3 regions of the Paenibacillus sp. LjRoot153 genome follow, and region 1 is predicted to be linked to each of the others. Evidence: riboswitches for the same ligand, from Rfam matches in the RefSeq annotation. Region 1 holds a riboswitch; each other region holds the start of a gene.

Region 1 (4,224 bases):
GGAATACGAGGATAAGTTCGGCATACAGGGAGGCGTCGTTGCTAGTTACGATCTTCTTATGATCCGAGCGTCGGCTGAAGGTTAGAAAAGTAAAAGGGTTGCCGCAGCAACCCTTTTTTTTCTATGCCATTACTTACGTATATAGGGCGTGGCCCGCTTTCTTAAACTCCTCTGACTTTTCACTCATCCCTTTTTCAATGGCTTGAGCTTCCTCAAGGCCTTGTTGTTTAGCGAAGTCTCGGATATCTTGGGAAATTCGCATGGAGCAGAATTTAGGACCGCACATCGAACAAAAATGAGCGACCTTGGCACCTTCTGCAGGAAGTGTCTCATCATGGTATTCAATGGCTCTTTCTGGATCCAAGGATAAGTTGAATTGATCATGCCAGCGGAATTCAAAACGTGCCTTGGATAATGCATTATCGCGGTCCATGGCACCTTTGTGTCCTTTGGCTAAATCAGCGGCATGAGCAGCAATTTTATAAGTGATAACCCCTTCACGAACGTCGTTTTTATTGGGCAAGCCCAAATGCTCTTTGGGCGTTACATAACAGAGCATGGCAGTGCCAAACCAGCCAATCATCGCTGCTCCAATGGCAGAAGTGATATGGTCATAGCCTGGCGCAATATCCGTAGTCAAGGGTCCTAATGTGTAAAATGGAGCTTCGTCACAGATTTCAAGTTGTTTATCCATATTTTCTTTGATTAAATGCATGGGTACGTGACCAGGACCTTCTACCATGACTTGTACATCATGTTTCCAAGCGATTTTGGTGAGTTCACCTAATGTTTCTAGTTCTGCAAACTGGGCTTCATCATTCGCATCTGCAATGGATCCTGGGCGTAAACCGTCTCCTAATGAAAAGGATACATCATAGGTTTTCATGATTTCACAAATCTCTTCAAAATGGGTATACAGAAAGTTTTCCTGATGGTGGGCGAGACACCAGGCTGCCATGATGGAGCCGCCTCGTGAAACAATACCTGTCACTCGTTTGGCCGTAAGAGGAACATAACGCAGCAGAACACCAGCATGAATCGTAAAGTAATCGACACCTTGCTCAGCTTGTTCAATTAGCGTGTCACGGTACACTTCCCACGTCAAATCTTCTGCTTTTCCATTCACTTTCTCTAGTGCTTGATAAATAGGTACGGTACCAATAGGAACAGGGGAATTACGAATAATCCATTCCCGGGTGGTATGAATGTTTTTACCCGTTGAGAGATCCATAATATTATCAGCGCCCCAGCGAGTAGCCCATCTCATTTTTTCCACTTCTTCTTCAATGGAAGACGATACAGCTGAATTCCCAATATTCGCGTTGATCTTAACAAGAAAGTTTCGTCCAATAATCATAGGCTCACTTTCAGGGTGATTAATATTGGCGGGGATAATCGCTCTACCACGAGCGACTTCGTCTTTCACAAATTCCGGAGATACATTTTCGCGAATCGCGATATATTCCATTTCGGACGTGATGATACCTTGACGTGCATAATGCATCTGGGTTACGTTACGACCTGTTTTCGCTCTCATCGGGTGACGATGTAAGCCTGGAAAAACTTCGGTAACGTTCTCTTCCTTGGTATATCCGTTATCTTCCGGTTTAATCGTTCTTCCTTCATATATTTCAACATCGCCGCGTTCTACAATCCAATTCAAACGATTAGGCGCAATACCTGCACGAATATCGGTTTGGATTTCCTCATCTGTATAAGCACCACTCGTATCGTACACACGAACAGGGGCGTTTTCCTGCTCTCCGTAAGCCCCAGTAGTAGGACTCAATTTGATTTCACGCATGGGGACCCTGATGTCCTTTCGTGAGCCCTCGACATAAACTTTTTTGCTTCCCGGAAAAGCGGATGTTGAAGAAGCGACCTTTTCATTACTAGTTTCCATTGACATTTACCTTGCCTCCTAATAGTTGATTTTAATCAAGCGGAGGATTCATGCTGCGAAAAAAAGACCGCATCTATAAATAGAGGCGGTCTCTTGGTATACAAAGAGATCTTGTGTTCCTCCGCTGGCATTATCCAGATCAGGTTTAACGGTCGATAGTTATAACTATCCTCTCAGCCTGGTCTCACCAAGCTCCCGTGATTATGCACTTAGGTATTTAATCTACACTTTATTTCTAATTATTGCAATCGTTATTTTATCTCATCAATACAGTTGCCGCAAACGAGCTTCCCTTTGAAATAGGTCATGTCCTCGAAATTACCACAGAACACACAAGCAGGCATATACTTCTTGAGCGTAATACGCTCAGGGTCCACATAGACCTCGATGGCGTCACCGATCTCAATATGGAGTGTCCGACGCAACTCAATAGGTAAAACGATCCGTCCCAATTCGTCTACTTTTCTTACAATTCCCGTCGATTTCATACATTTACCTCCTTTTTTCATGAACGAAAGAACTACTTCTACTAGTTACAAAGACTCATATTCTGTATATACATCTATTCCACATATGCACTCAAATTCCTTTTATTTACTAGTTATGATTTTCATGGAGTGGGCAAGATGTTCACTGCCGAGTGAAAGCGAAAAAAATGTAAACTTACTTCAATAGAAACGTCAACTTTGCCCCAGACAATCTTGGTATAGTTAGGAAAATAAGAAGAAATCAGAATCGCATTCTTAAGCGAAGTTGGAGGTTATTCATTGATTTGGAATCGATTAGGCGTACTGACGGATGAAGTATCTCCGGATTTCGAGACAGCGTTGAATTGGGCTGCAGAACAGGGTTTACAACATGTCGAAGTAAGAGTTGTGAATGGCATCAATGTATCCGTATTAGATGACGATCAGATCGTTGGCATTCGCAAAATGGTCGAAGAGCGTGGGTTATATGTCTCTGCCATTGCATCTCCTTTGTTTAAATGCGCGTTGGATCCGAAGCGATTGGTTGAATCGGGGGACACGTTTGGTCAGAAGGAACAGAGTATAGAAGAACATTTTAAGAAACTGGATAGAGTGATCGAAATTGCTAAGCTGCTGGGGACGACACGCATTCGTATTTTCTCGTTTTGGCGGGAAATGGACCCACAGCGGCATCGTGATGAGATTGTTCATTATATAAAAAGGGCAGGCGACATCGCAGCGAGGGAAGGCGTGGTCCTGCTCTTAGAGAATGAGCCTTCCTGTAATGGAGGCTTTGCGGAGGAAGTGGCGGCACTTGTATCCGCCGTCGATTCTCCAGCGGTTCGGGGCCTTTGGGATCCAGGCAACGAAGCTTATGGCGCCAGAGAGGCATTCCCGAGCGGGTACCAGTACATGAAGGATGCTTTGGCACATGTCCATCTGAAGGATGCTTACATTCGTCAAGATGGAACACCGAAATGTGTGCCTCTCGGTTCTGGCAATGTAGCTGTGGTGGCTCAGATAAAGGCGCTTGAAGCGGATGGGTATGAGGGGTTGTATACAATTGAAACGCATTTTGTTCCGGAAGGCGGCAGTCAGCTGACAGGTACGCGAATGACGCTGGATGCGCTTCGAGCTCTGCTTGAGGAGGTATAGGGTTGGCTAACTGGAGGTTCGGCATTATCGGTTGTGGATCGGTCGCTGATTTTCATATCGAGGCCATCCGTCATATCGAAGAGGCAAGTCTGGTTGTGGTATCTAGCCGAACGGAAGAGAAGGCGCAAGCGGTTGCAGATCGTGAAGGCTGCTCCTGGACGACGGACTATCACGAGCTCCTTGCCAGGTCCGATGTGGATATCGTCTGTGTCACGACTTCAAGCGGTAGTCACGCGGCCATCGGGCTTGCAGTCGTGAATGCAGGCAAGCATCTGATTATAGAGAAACCAATCAGTATGAATGTGAACGACGCGGAGCGGCTTGTGCAAGCGGCAAGAGCGAAGAATGTTACACTCTCTGTCATTTCACAGAGGCGGTTTGAGGCTCAGAATCAAGCCATTAAACGGGTGTTGGATGAAGGCGCACTCGGAAAACTTCTGCTAGTCGAGGTATCGCTGCCCTTCCATCGATCCCAGTCTTATTATGATAGCGCGGAATGGCGCGGAACGATCGCTGAGGATGGTGGGGCCTTAATGAACCAAGGGATTCATTGCTTAGATCTGCTGCTGTGGTTCGCAGGAGACGTTCACACCGTCTTTGGCAAAGTGGCTACTCAGACGCACGAGATGGAAGCCGAGGATTTAGGATTAGCTATTTTGCAATTTAAAAATGGGACTTTCGGTACAATCATGGCCTCGA
Region 2 (4,224 bases), 800 kb from region 1:
TGCGTCCACGATGACCGGAACCGTCGCCTGCTCGATGATGAAGCTTAAATTCAGCGGGTTAATAATACCCTGCCCCGTGCCAATCGGTGATGCACCAGGCATAATCGCATGTACGCCAAGTGATTGCAGACGTTTAGCTAATAACACATCGTCCGATGTATATGGAAGTACAATAAAGCCTTCCTCCAGCAGCATTTCCGAAGCTTTCAGCGTTTCCACTGGATCGGGCAGCAACGTCATTTCATCCCCGATAACCTCGACTTTGATCATGTCACACAAGCCTGAAGCCTTTGCTAAACGTGCGATGCGGACGGCTTCTTCAGCAGTTTTGGCACCAGCGGTATTCGGCAGCAACGTGAAATTCGACGTGTCCAGCATCGACAAGAAATTCGGCTGACTCGCCTCAAAAATGTTCATCCGACGAACCGCAAACGTCAAAATTTGTGACTCACTGATATCCACCGCTTGTTTTTGAATCTGAAAATCAGGAAACTTCCCCGTACCTAGCAGCAAACGTGAACGAAACTCATATGGACCAATTTTTAACATGTTTTTATCCTCCTCCAACGAAATGAACGATCTCAATTTTGTGGCCTTCCGCCAGCTCAGCACCGGCGTGATCCTCTTTATGTAAAATGGCTGCGTTATGCTCAACCACGAGCATTTTGTCGCTTAGGTCGAAATGCGCAAGCAGCTCCACAACGGTCCGAATCGTATCGGGTACATCTACCTGCTGACCATTAATGTGCAATTTCAATGCTTATCAATTCCTTTCCTATGGCTGAAAATCCGTCCTGACCCTGCTGACTCACACGTGTGGTCTTTGGCGAAAAATCCGGGCTGAAGGCATCCAGCCAAGGGGCTATCGCATCATTCCCTTGTTCACCTGCGCCATCTCCGCCCAAAATCAAATTCGCCATCACCCTCCCGGTGATCGGGCTCAGCAATATCCCGTTGCGGTAATGACCGCACGCTGTATACAGCCCCTCCACCATCGGCACCTTGCCGATGTAGGGCAGTCCGTCGGCGGTCTGCGGGCGCAGCCCCGACCAGGCCTTCTCCCACTCGGCATCGCCGAGTGCGGGCATCAGCCCCCTCGCGCGATCCATCAGCTCGGCTAGCCCCGAAAGCGACACCTTGCGGTCATAGCTGTTCGGCACGACTGTCGCGCCAACCACCAGCCGTCCGCCGGCTTTCGGAACGATATAGCACCCTGGTGTGAACAGGGTTTTCTTCAATAATGGCTTCGGCGTCCTAACGGAGAAGCACTCGCCCTTCACGGGATACATCGGCAACTCGATGCCGATGCTCCCAAGCAGCTGACCGCTCCACGTGCCTGCGGCGACGACCACGTGGTCGCTATAGAGCGGACCGGCGGCCGTCTGCACGCCGATGACGCGCTCCTGCGCGGTCAGCAGCCCTTGCACCTGGGCGAACGGTTGCACCTTCGCCCCAAGTACCTGCGCAGCCTGCGCGAATGCCGCCGCCAGCTGCGGAGCATCTACCTGCCCATCGCCCGGCAGGTACAGGGCTCCGCGCGTCGCCCCGCTCAGCGCGGGCTCTATAGCCGTGGCTTCAGCTGCGCTGAGCCACTGGGCCTTCTCGCCCGCGGCGCGCTGAAGCTTCTCCCGCGCGCGCAGCTCCTCCTCTTGAACGTCGCTGAGCGCGACGTTCAGCAGCCCCTCACGGACGAGACCGATGTCGATGCCCGTGAGTTCTCGAAGTTCCCCGCTCAACTCGGGGAACATGGATCGGCTTTGGCGCGCCCACTGGAACAGGGCGCCCGTGTCTTCCATCTCGGACTGCGCGCCGAGCATGCCGGCTGCCGCAGCCGAGGCTTCTGTGCCTAGCTGGCTGCGCTCTAGCAGCGTGACGGATTGCCCTCTTTTAGCCAAGTAATACGCGATGGATGTACCGATAACACCACCGCCAACGATGATGACATCTGATCTTGCTGCTGACATTTCGCTCACCTCTATTTATTGAAGCTCATCATGATAGGCTAGAACGGCTCCAAGAGGATCCGCTGCTTCCCATATTCCGCTCATCACCGCGATCCCAGATGCTCCTGCATCCAGAACGGGCTTTACCCTCGCAGGTGTCATCCCGCCTATCGCAATCACAGGAATGTTAACCTGATTAACTAGTTGTCTTAACTGCTCCAAACCTCTAGGCGGAACTCCTTGCTTGGAGTTTGTCGCAAAGATATGACCGAACATGACATAATCGGCCCCCTCTTTTTCACGCCATTTCGCCTCATCTGCATGATGCACAGAGACTCCAATGCGCTGTATCCCCCGGCAAAACTCATCCTGAGTAACAAGAGATGGCGTCGTGCCTGGAAGCTGAAGCCCCCCTGTTTGCAAGGCTAGAGCGATAGAAGGAAAGCCGTTAACGTACAGACTTTTGGCAGGAATACCTTGCTCTACTAAGTACTGAACGCCGATAAATACTTCGTCCAAGCACTTCGTTTTCTCGCGAATATGAATCGCCGTGACATACGGGTGAATCTGCGCCGCAATCTTTGCGATCTCTGACCATGTATGTTTACCGCCCGATATGACATGCAGTTCTTTCTGTGACACGCAAAGCTCGACTCCTCTCCACGAAACACTTCTCTTTAACCAGTACTCTCCATCCCCACTTTGCAAGTAAATACAAAAAAAACCACTTTCCTCAGGAAAGTGGTTGTAGGCTGCCTCATCGTAAACAGATATAAAATCGGCTCCAAAGCTCGTTCCACTTTCCTCCGCTGGCATAAACCAGATCAGGTTCAAAGGGTTCAGTCTGCACTGTCTCAGCCTCTCGGCGCCCCTAGGGATTCATTCGTATGCAATTACTAACCATCATAGCATGACAGCCAACTCTTGGAAATAACAATTTTCCTATTGAAACCATTTCCAAAACTTCCCGTATAGCATATCAGTAAATCTTATATTAAAGGGGTGTTTGCCATGGAACCATTTGTACTGCCAGAACCCGATCGACGAAGACCCTCCTCACTCCCGCCGGGCTTGATGACCAAAATTGTTATCGGCCTTGTTATCGTTCTCGTCCTTATTTTTGGATCGTCCACCTTCTACACGGTACAAGAGCATGAGAAGGCGGCTATTTTAACATTAGGCAAATATACGACCGAGAAGGAAGCTGGGCTTCACTTTAAACTCCCTTTTCCTATTCAACAGGTCATTGTACTTCCTGCCAAAAAAACACAACGTATCCAAATTGGCTTCCGTGAAGTGGGTGGTAAAATCACTCCCGTAGAAGAAGAAGCGATGATGATTACGGGGGATGAAAATATTTTATCCGCTGATGCCGTCGTGGAATGGAATATCAGTGACATGCGCAACTACTTGTACAATATTGATAATGCAGAATTATTCCTACGTAACTCCGCGAGTGCAGCGATTCGTTCGGTTATCGGCGCTACTGCGCTCGACTTTGCCATTACAGAAGGAAAAACCGAGGTCCAAGGCAAGGTCAAAGAACGCTTGATTGAGATGCAAACGAAATATCAAACAGGAATTCATATTGTCGATTTGAAATTCCAAGATATCGAGCCGCCAGCTGGCGATGTACAGAATGCTTTTAAAGATGTAACCAACGCACGTGAAGAGAAAAACACGAAGATTAACATAGCGACGAAATACGAAAATGATATCCTTCCAAGGGAGCGCGGTAACGCTCAGGCACTGCTTGAGAATGCCGAAGCCCAGAAGAAATCACGGATTTTGAATGCGCAGGGGGATGTGGCAAAGTTTAACGCCCTGTATGCGGAGTATGCCAATAATAAATCGGTAACAGAGAGCAGGCTTATCATCGAGACGTTAGAAAAAATATTACCGAACGCCAAAATTTTCATCAGCGACAGCACCGGCGAAACGGTCAAATATTTACCAATTAATGAGCTGTTGCGCACACCTGCTGCTGCAACTGGTACGACTGGAGGGACTGCGAAATGACCTTACAAAGCAAATGGATTCTGAGATCCATCCTTGGTGTCGTTCTCGTCTTTTTCTTCCTAATCTCCATCTTTATTGTCAAAGAAGGACAATACCGCGTCGTGCTCAAATTCGGAGAAGCCGTTCGCATTCAAACGGAGCCTGGCATTCATTTTAAAATTCCATTCATCGAATCGGTTCGCACGCTTCCTAAATATCAGATGGTGTATGACAGCAAACCTACTTCTATTTTGACCAAAGATAAAAAGCCCATCGAAGTCGA
Region 3 (4,224 bases), 6.0 Mb from region 1:
CCGACTTGCTCCGCAAGGTGCTCGACTTTGTTGCCCTTCACGCCCGCGATCACACAGCTTCCGCGGGTTGGGATGAGCCGCATGATCGCGAGGAGGAGCGAGCTTTTGCCTGCACCGTTGGCGCCGACAACGGTGATCCAATCACCTGGATAGACGATAAAGTTATCCACAGAGGTCCTGATCTGCCCGCCGCGAACACCGACGAAATCCTGAAAGACCATAACGGGCGCCAGCGGCACCACACTTGTGGGCTCCATATTCCCTTGGTCCTCTCCCCTCACATCCGCAAGCAAATTCTCCTTGGCGTAATCCTCCCACACCTCAGGATACCAAATGCCATATTCCCTCATTTGCTCTTTGTACAGCTCGAACATGGTATTCGGCGGTCCATCCGCTAGAACCCTACCCTCGGGTGTCAGGATGATCAACCGATCGAGCAAATCCAGCATGCCGCTAATTTTGTGCTCAACAATGAGGAGGGTTTTGTCCCCGCTAATCGCTCGAATCGTGTCCCACACTTGTTTCGTACCTTCTTCATCCAACAATGCCGTGGGCTCATCGAGAAAGAGTACCTCCGGCTCAAGCGCCAGCACGCTAGCAATCGCTAGACGCTGCTTCATTCCTTGAGACAGCGTACTAATCAACGTATGCGCATCGGGCACATGCAACCCGACCAAGTCCAAATAATACCGAATGCGCGCAGGCATATCTGCCCGCGGCACTTCCTGATTTTCCAACACGAACGCGATTTCTTCGTCAATATAAGGCATACAGAACTGTGTATCTGGATCTTGAAATACATACCCCCACCGGCTAGGCCTGCGAATCTCATCCGCTTTGAGCGGAAGCTCAATCATGTCCGGGACAATTCCGCTCAGCACTTGAAGCAGCGTCGATTTCCCGCTGCCGCTAGGTCCTAGAAGCAGCACCTTCTCACCAGGCTCGATGGAAAAGGAAACCCCCTGAAAGATCAGGGGGGCGTCATCGCCGGGATATTTTAACCGTAGATTCGTAACGCTCATTCCTTCACTCATCTCGTTACCCCAATACGTCGTAATCTTTTTTGGAAACAGGTCGAATCAGATTCAGCACACCCGTGCGAGACAAGGCGCTCGTCAAATAGTAGGCGAATACGCCAGCGATCAAAGCGCTGCCCAGTAAACGTAAACCAATGAATAACGTATAATTCCAGAAAGCCAGCTGATCGATGTAGCCATAGTACGTATCCACAAAAATGGACATGATGGCTGAAGCGAAAGCTGCAAGAATAGTTACCCCCACATTGGTGCGACGATAGCGGAAAGCCGCGAACACCAGCTCAGCACCAAGCCCTTGCAGTAATCCAAAGACAAGCGTCGCCACACCCCAATGGCCGCCATACAAGGCCTCGATCGTTGCCGCTGCCAATTCAGCCAACAGAGCAACACCAGGTTTGCGGATCACGAGGAACGCGAAAGTTGCCGCCATGAACCACATGCCATAGCTCAACTGCTCCGCATGTAAGCCTAGGGGCTTCATGAGATCATAAATCGGTCCCCAAATCCGATAAATCACACCAAACACTGCTGAAATAACAATCGTGATCAAAATATCTGTCAGCTTCAACCCTTTTTTGCTTGCTTCCCTTTGCGCCATCTTCTTCTCGACTCCTTTTTCCCATTCATATTTGTCAATGAGATAGGCGAACACGCCAACCTTGGATACATGGTCTCCTTGCCCCTAAAGGACAAAAAAAGCCCACCGAAATACCGGCAGGCTTGAACATTTGTGCATAAAAAAAGCACATCAGGTCTCTACGCTGGCATTATCCAGATCAGATTAACGGTCAGTGGCATTAGGGCCACTATCTCAGCCTGACTTCATCAAGCACCCGTGTTGCTATTCATTTGGCTTAACTGTAGCGGATTAGCCGCTCTTTGGCAATCCTTTTTTTCCCAAAGGATCCTCGTGCACATTTATTTCTCAATCAGATGCTTCAGATCCTGCGTCAATCCGTTTAATTGACGGATGCTGTCTACGATATTCTGCACCCGATGCTGCTGCACTTCCGCGCTAGCCAGCACTTCTTGAACGGATGCTGCGGACTCCTCGGTAATTGCTGCAACAGACGTCATCTCTTCCGCTACACGCTGCGATGAGATCTGCAATTGTTGATTCATGCGCTGCAGGTGCCCCGCCTGCTCCATCACTTCCGCTGTATTCGAATTGATAACCTCGAACAATTGATTGACGCTAACTGTCGATTTCTTCCCGGATTCTACGGCAGTAATGCCAACGGCAACCTTCTGGGCGGCTTTCACAACTTTGGCCTGAATTGAGCCGAGGATTTCTGAAATATCCGTCGATGCAATGTGCGCGTTCTGCGCCAGCTTCCTAATTTCGTTGGCTACAACGGAGAAGCCCTTGCCATGCTCGCCTGCACGAGCAGCCTCGATTGAAGCATTCAGCGACAATAGATTCGTCTGGTTCGCGATTTCTGCAATGGTGGAAACGATATTCCCGATTTTCACGTTTTCTTCATTCACTTCATTCATGATATCGGAAGTCTCGGTGACGATGACGGTGATATCATTGATTTTGAGCGACAAATCTTCCATCTGGGTCTTGCCTTCGTTCGTCATTCTCGCCGTATCCTGAGATCTGCTGCTCATCGTATTCGATGCCGCAGTGGTCTGTTCCACCGTCTCATTCACATTCTGAATAGCTGATGTAATATCGTTAATGCTGGACGCTTGTGATTCAATACCGATCGTAATCTCCTGAAAGGCAGCAACGACTTCCTCCGTAATTCTACCTGTTACCGTAGCATTCTCTTGCAGGTTTCCACTCGATGTACCCAGCACTTCTGTCGTTGTACGCACGCCTGACAGTACTTCATCGGTCTTGATTTTAGCAAGCTCCGATTCCTTCGCACTTCTGGCAACGTTCGTTAACATTCTTCTCCCAATCTGACTTTGACCGATGAGTGTCATGATCGTGAGCAGATAAAAAACATTAACCCCAATGGGATCTACATGTGGAGTTAGCGTTGTTATGTAATAGTTCAAATTAATCAGTCCGAGTACACCATTCAGTACGAGCGGCTTATAGTCCATGTATAAAGAAATGAGGGCTAAGCTTAGGTACAAAATAAACAGACCAAACAAAGATGCACTATGTGACATGAAAAAATAAGAAATCGCACTAAGCCCAACTGCAATAACATACTTCGTATACGGAATAGCAATCTTCTTCCAGGTTAAAATCGTGCATACAATGGCAATCGGTACACCGACCGAGGAAAGGCTTATCATCATGGATGCGGATGTATACGCAGCCGCGACCCCAAGGGCAAGACACGCCCATAAAAGCTTAACCATTAAGCTGTTCCTTCTGTTTAATTCAAGCAGTTGATCCGTCATTGTTACTCCCCCCTAAATAACTTTCTACAAAATCAGACATTTCTCTACACCATTCAACAAATAGTTCTTCAAACCCTTTATTTGGCATTCCAAAATCAGGAAAACATTAGAAGTTGACTTCCACCCCTTAGAAAAACTACAATTTGTAGTGTCTTCATTATTTTTCAATAATGGAACTTATTCAGGGTGGATCATTCCACGATGCAGAAAGGGATTGAAATGATGACCATATTGCTCTATATCGGACTAGCTCTATTCATTGCAGCTATCATTGGTTATGTGCTCGCAGCAAAAATAAACAAAGACAACACCTCGCGGTTGAAAAAGGCTGAAAAGCAAGCACTGAAAAAGAAACATAAAACATGGCTCCTTCTTTCACATGCCCTGCTCATTATCGCTCTCGGCAGCGTCGGTACTTCACTTATTCAAAGCTCCGCAGGCAAGTACAGCCTAGATAAGCTTAATTTCCATGCCAATATTCAGGTCACAACAGATAAAGATTACGGGCGCGATCATAAAGATGGCACCTTGATGTACGACATGAAAATTCCTACTTCAGGTACGCATAGCCCTCATGATTTGAAATTCGGTTTCTATAAGGAAAGACCTGGTTACGAGATGCTTGTCCACAACTTGGAGCATGGCGATATCATCATCCATTACCATCCCGATGCACCGAAGGAGCTGCTCGATCGACTTGAATATTTGACCCACTTCAAGACGGCTGGTGCTGGTGTTCTCGCAGTACCTAATGTGGATGTGCCTGCCGATCAAGAGGTCGTGGTTACAGCTTGGACGAAAACAATGTCACTCGCCAAATTCG

The links. Region 1 has a riboswitch for thiamine pyrophosphate ahead of thiC (phosphomethylpyrimidine synthase ThiC). Riboswitches for the same ligand answer to the same signal wherever they lie in the genome.
Region 2: linked by a shared signal. The riboswitch ahead of ACSQ8P_RS31060 (thiamine phosphate synthase) and the one ahead of thiC (phosphomethylpyrimidine synthase ThiC) in region 1 are both predicted to bind thiamine pyrophosphate.
Region 3: linked by a shared signal. The riboswitch ahead of ACSQ8P_RS01755 (ECF transporter S component) and the one ahead of thiC (phosphomethylpyrimidine synthase ThiC) in region 1 are both predicted to bind thiamine pyrophosphate.

Annotation. Positions count from the first base shown of each region.
Region 1 covers NZ_CAXUQH020000001.1:6,376,045-6,380,268, reverse strand. Annotated here, with positions in the region: gene bioC (malonyl-ACP O-methyltransferase BioC) at 1-85, shown strand, start outside; gene thiC (phosphomethylpyrimidine synthase ThiC) at 134-1,909, opposite strand; TPP riboswitch at 2,003-2,112, opposite strand; gene ACSQ8P_RS27515 (AbrB/MazE/SpoVT family DNA-binding domain-containing protein) at 2,155-2,391, opposite strand; gene ACSQ8P_RS27510 (sugar phosphate isomerase/epimerase family protein) at 2,671-3,525, shown strand; gene ACSQ8P_RS27505 (Gfo/Idh/MocA family protein) at 3,528-4,224, shown strand, end outside.
Region 2 covers NZ_CAXUQH020000001.1:7,174,972-7,179,195, forward strand. Annotated here, with positions in the region: gene ACSQ8P_RS31045 (thiazole synthase) at 1-549, opposite strand, end outside; gene thiS (sulfur carrier protein ThiS) at 554-757, opposite strand; gene thiO (glycine oxidase ThiO) at 741-1,964, opposite strand; gene ACSQ8P_RS31060 (thiamine phosphate synthase) at 1,980-2,585, opposite strand; TPP riboswitch at 2,728-2,826, opposite strand; gene hflK (FtsH protease activity modulator HflK) at 2,955-3,962, shown strand; gene hflC (protease modulator HflC) at 3,959-4,224, shown strand, end outside.
Region 3 covers NZ_CAXUQH020000001.1:377,525-381,748, reverse strand. Annotated here, with positions in the region: gene ACSQ8P_RS01760 (ABC transporter ATP-binding protein) at 1-1,034, opposite strand, end outside; gene ACSQ8P_RS01755 (ECF transporter S component) at 1,039-1,635, opposite strand; TPP riboswitch at 1,774-1,884, opposite strand; gene ACSQ8P_RS01750 (methyl-accepting chemotaxis protein) at 1,956-3,401, opposite strand; gene ACSQ8P_RS01745 (DUF3105 domain-containing protein) at 3,603-4,224, shown strand, end outside.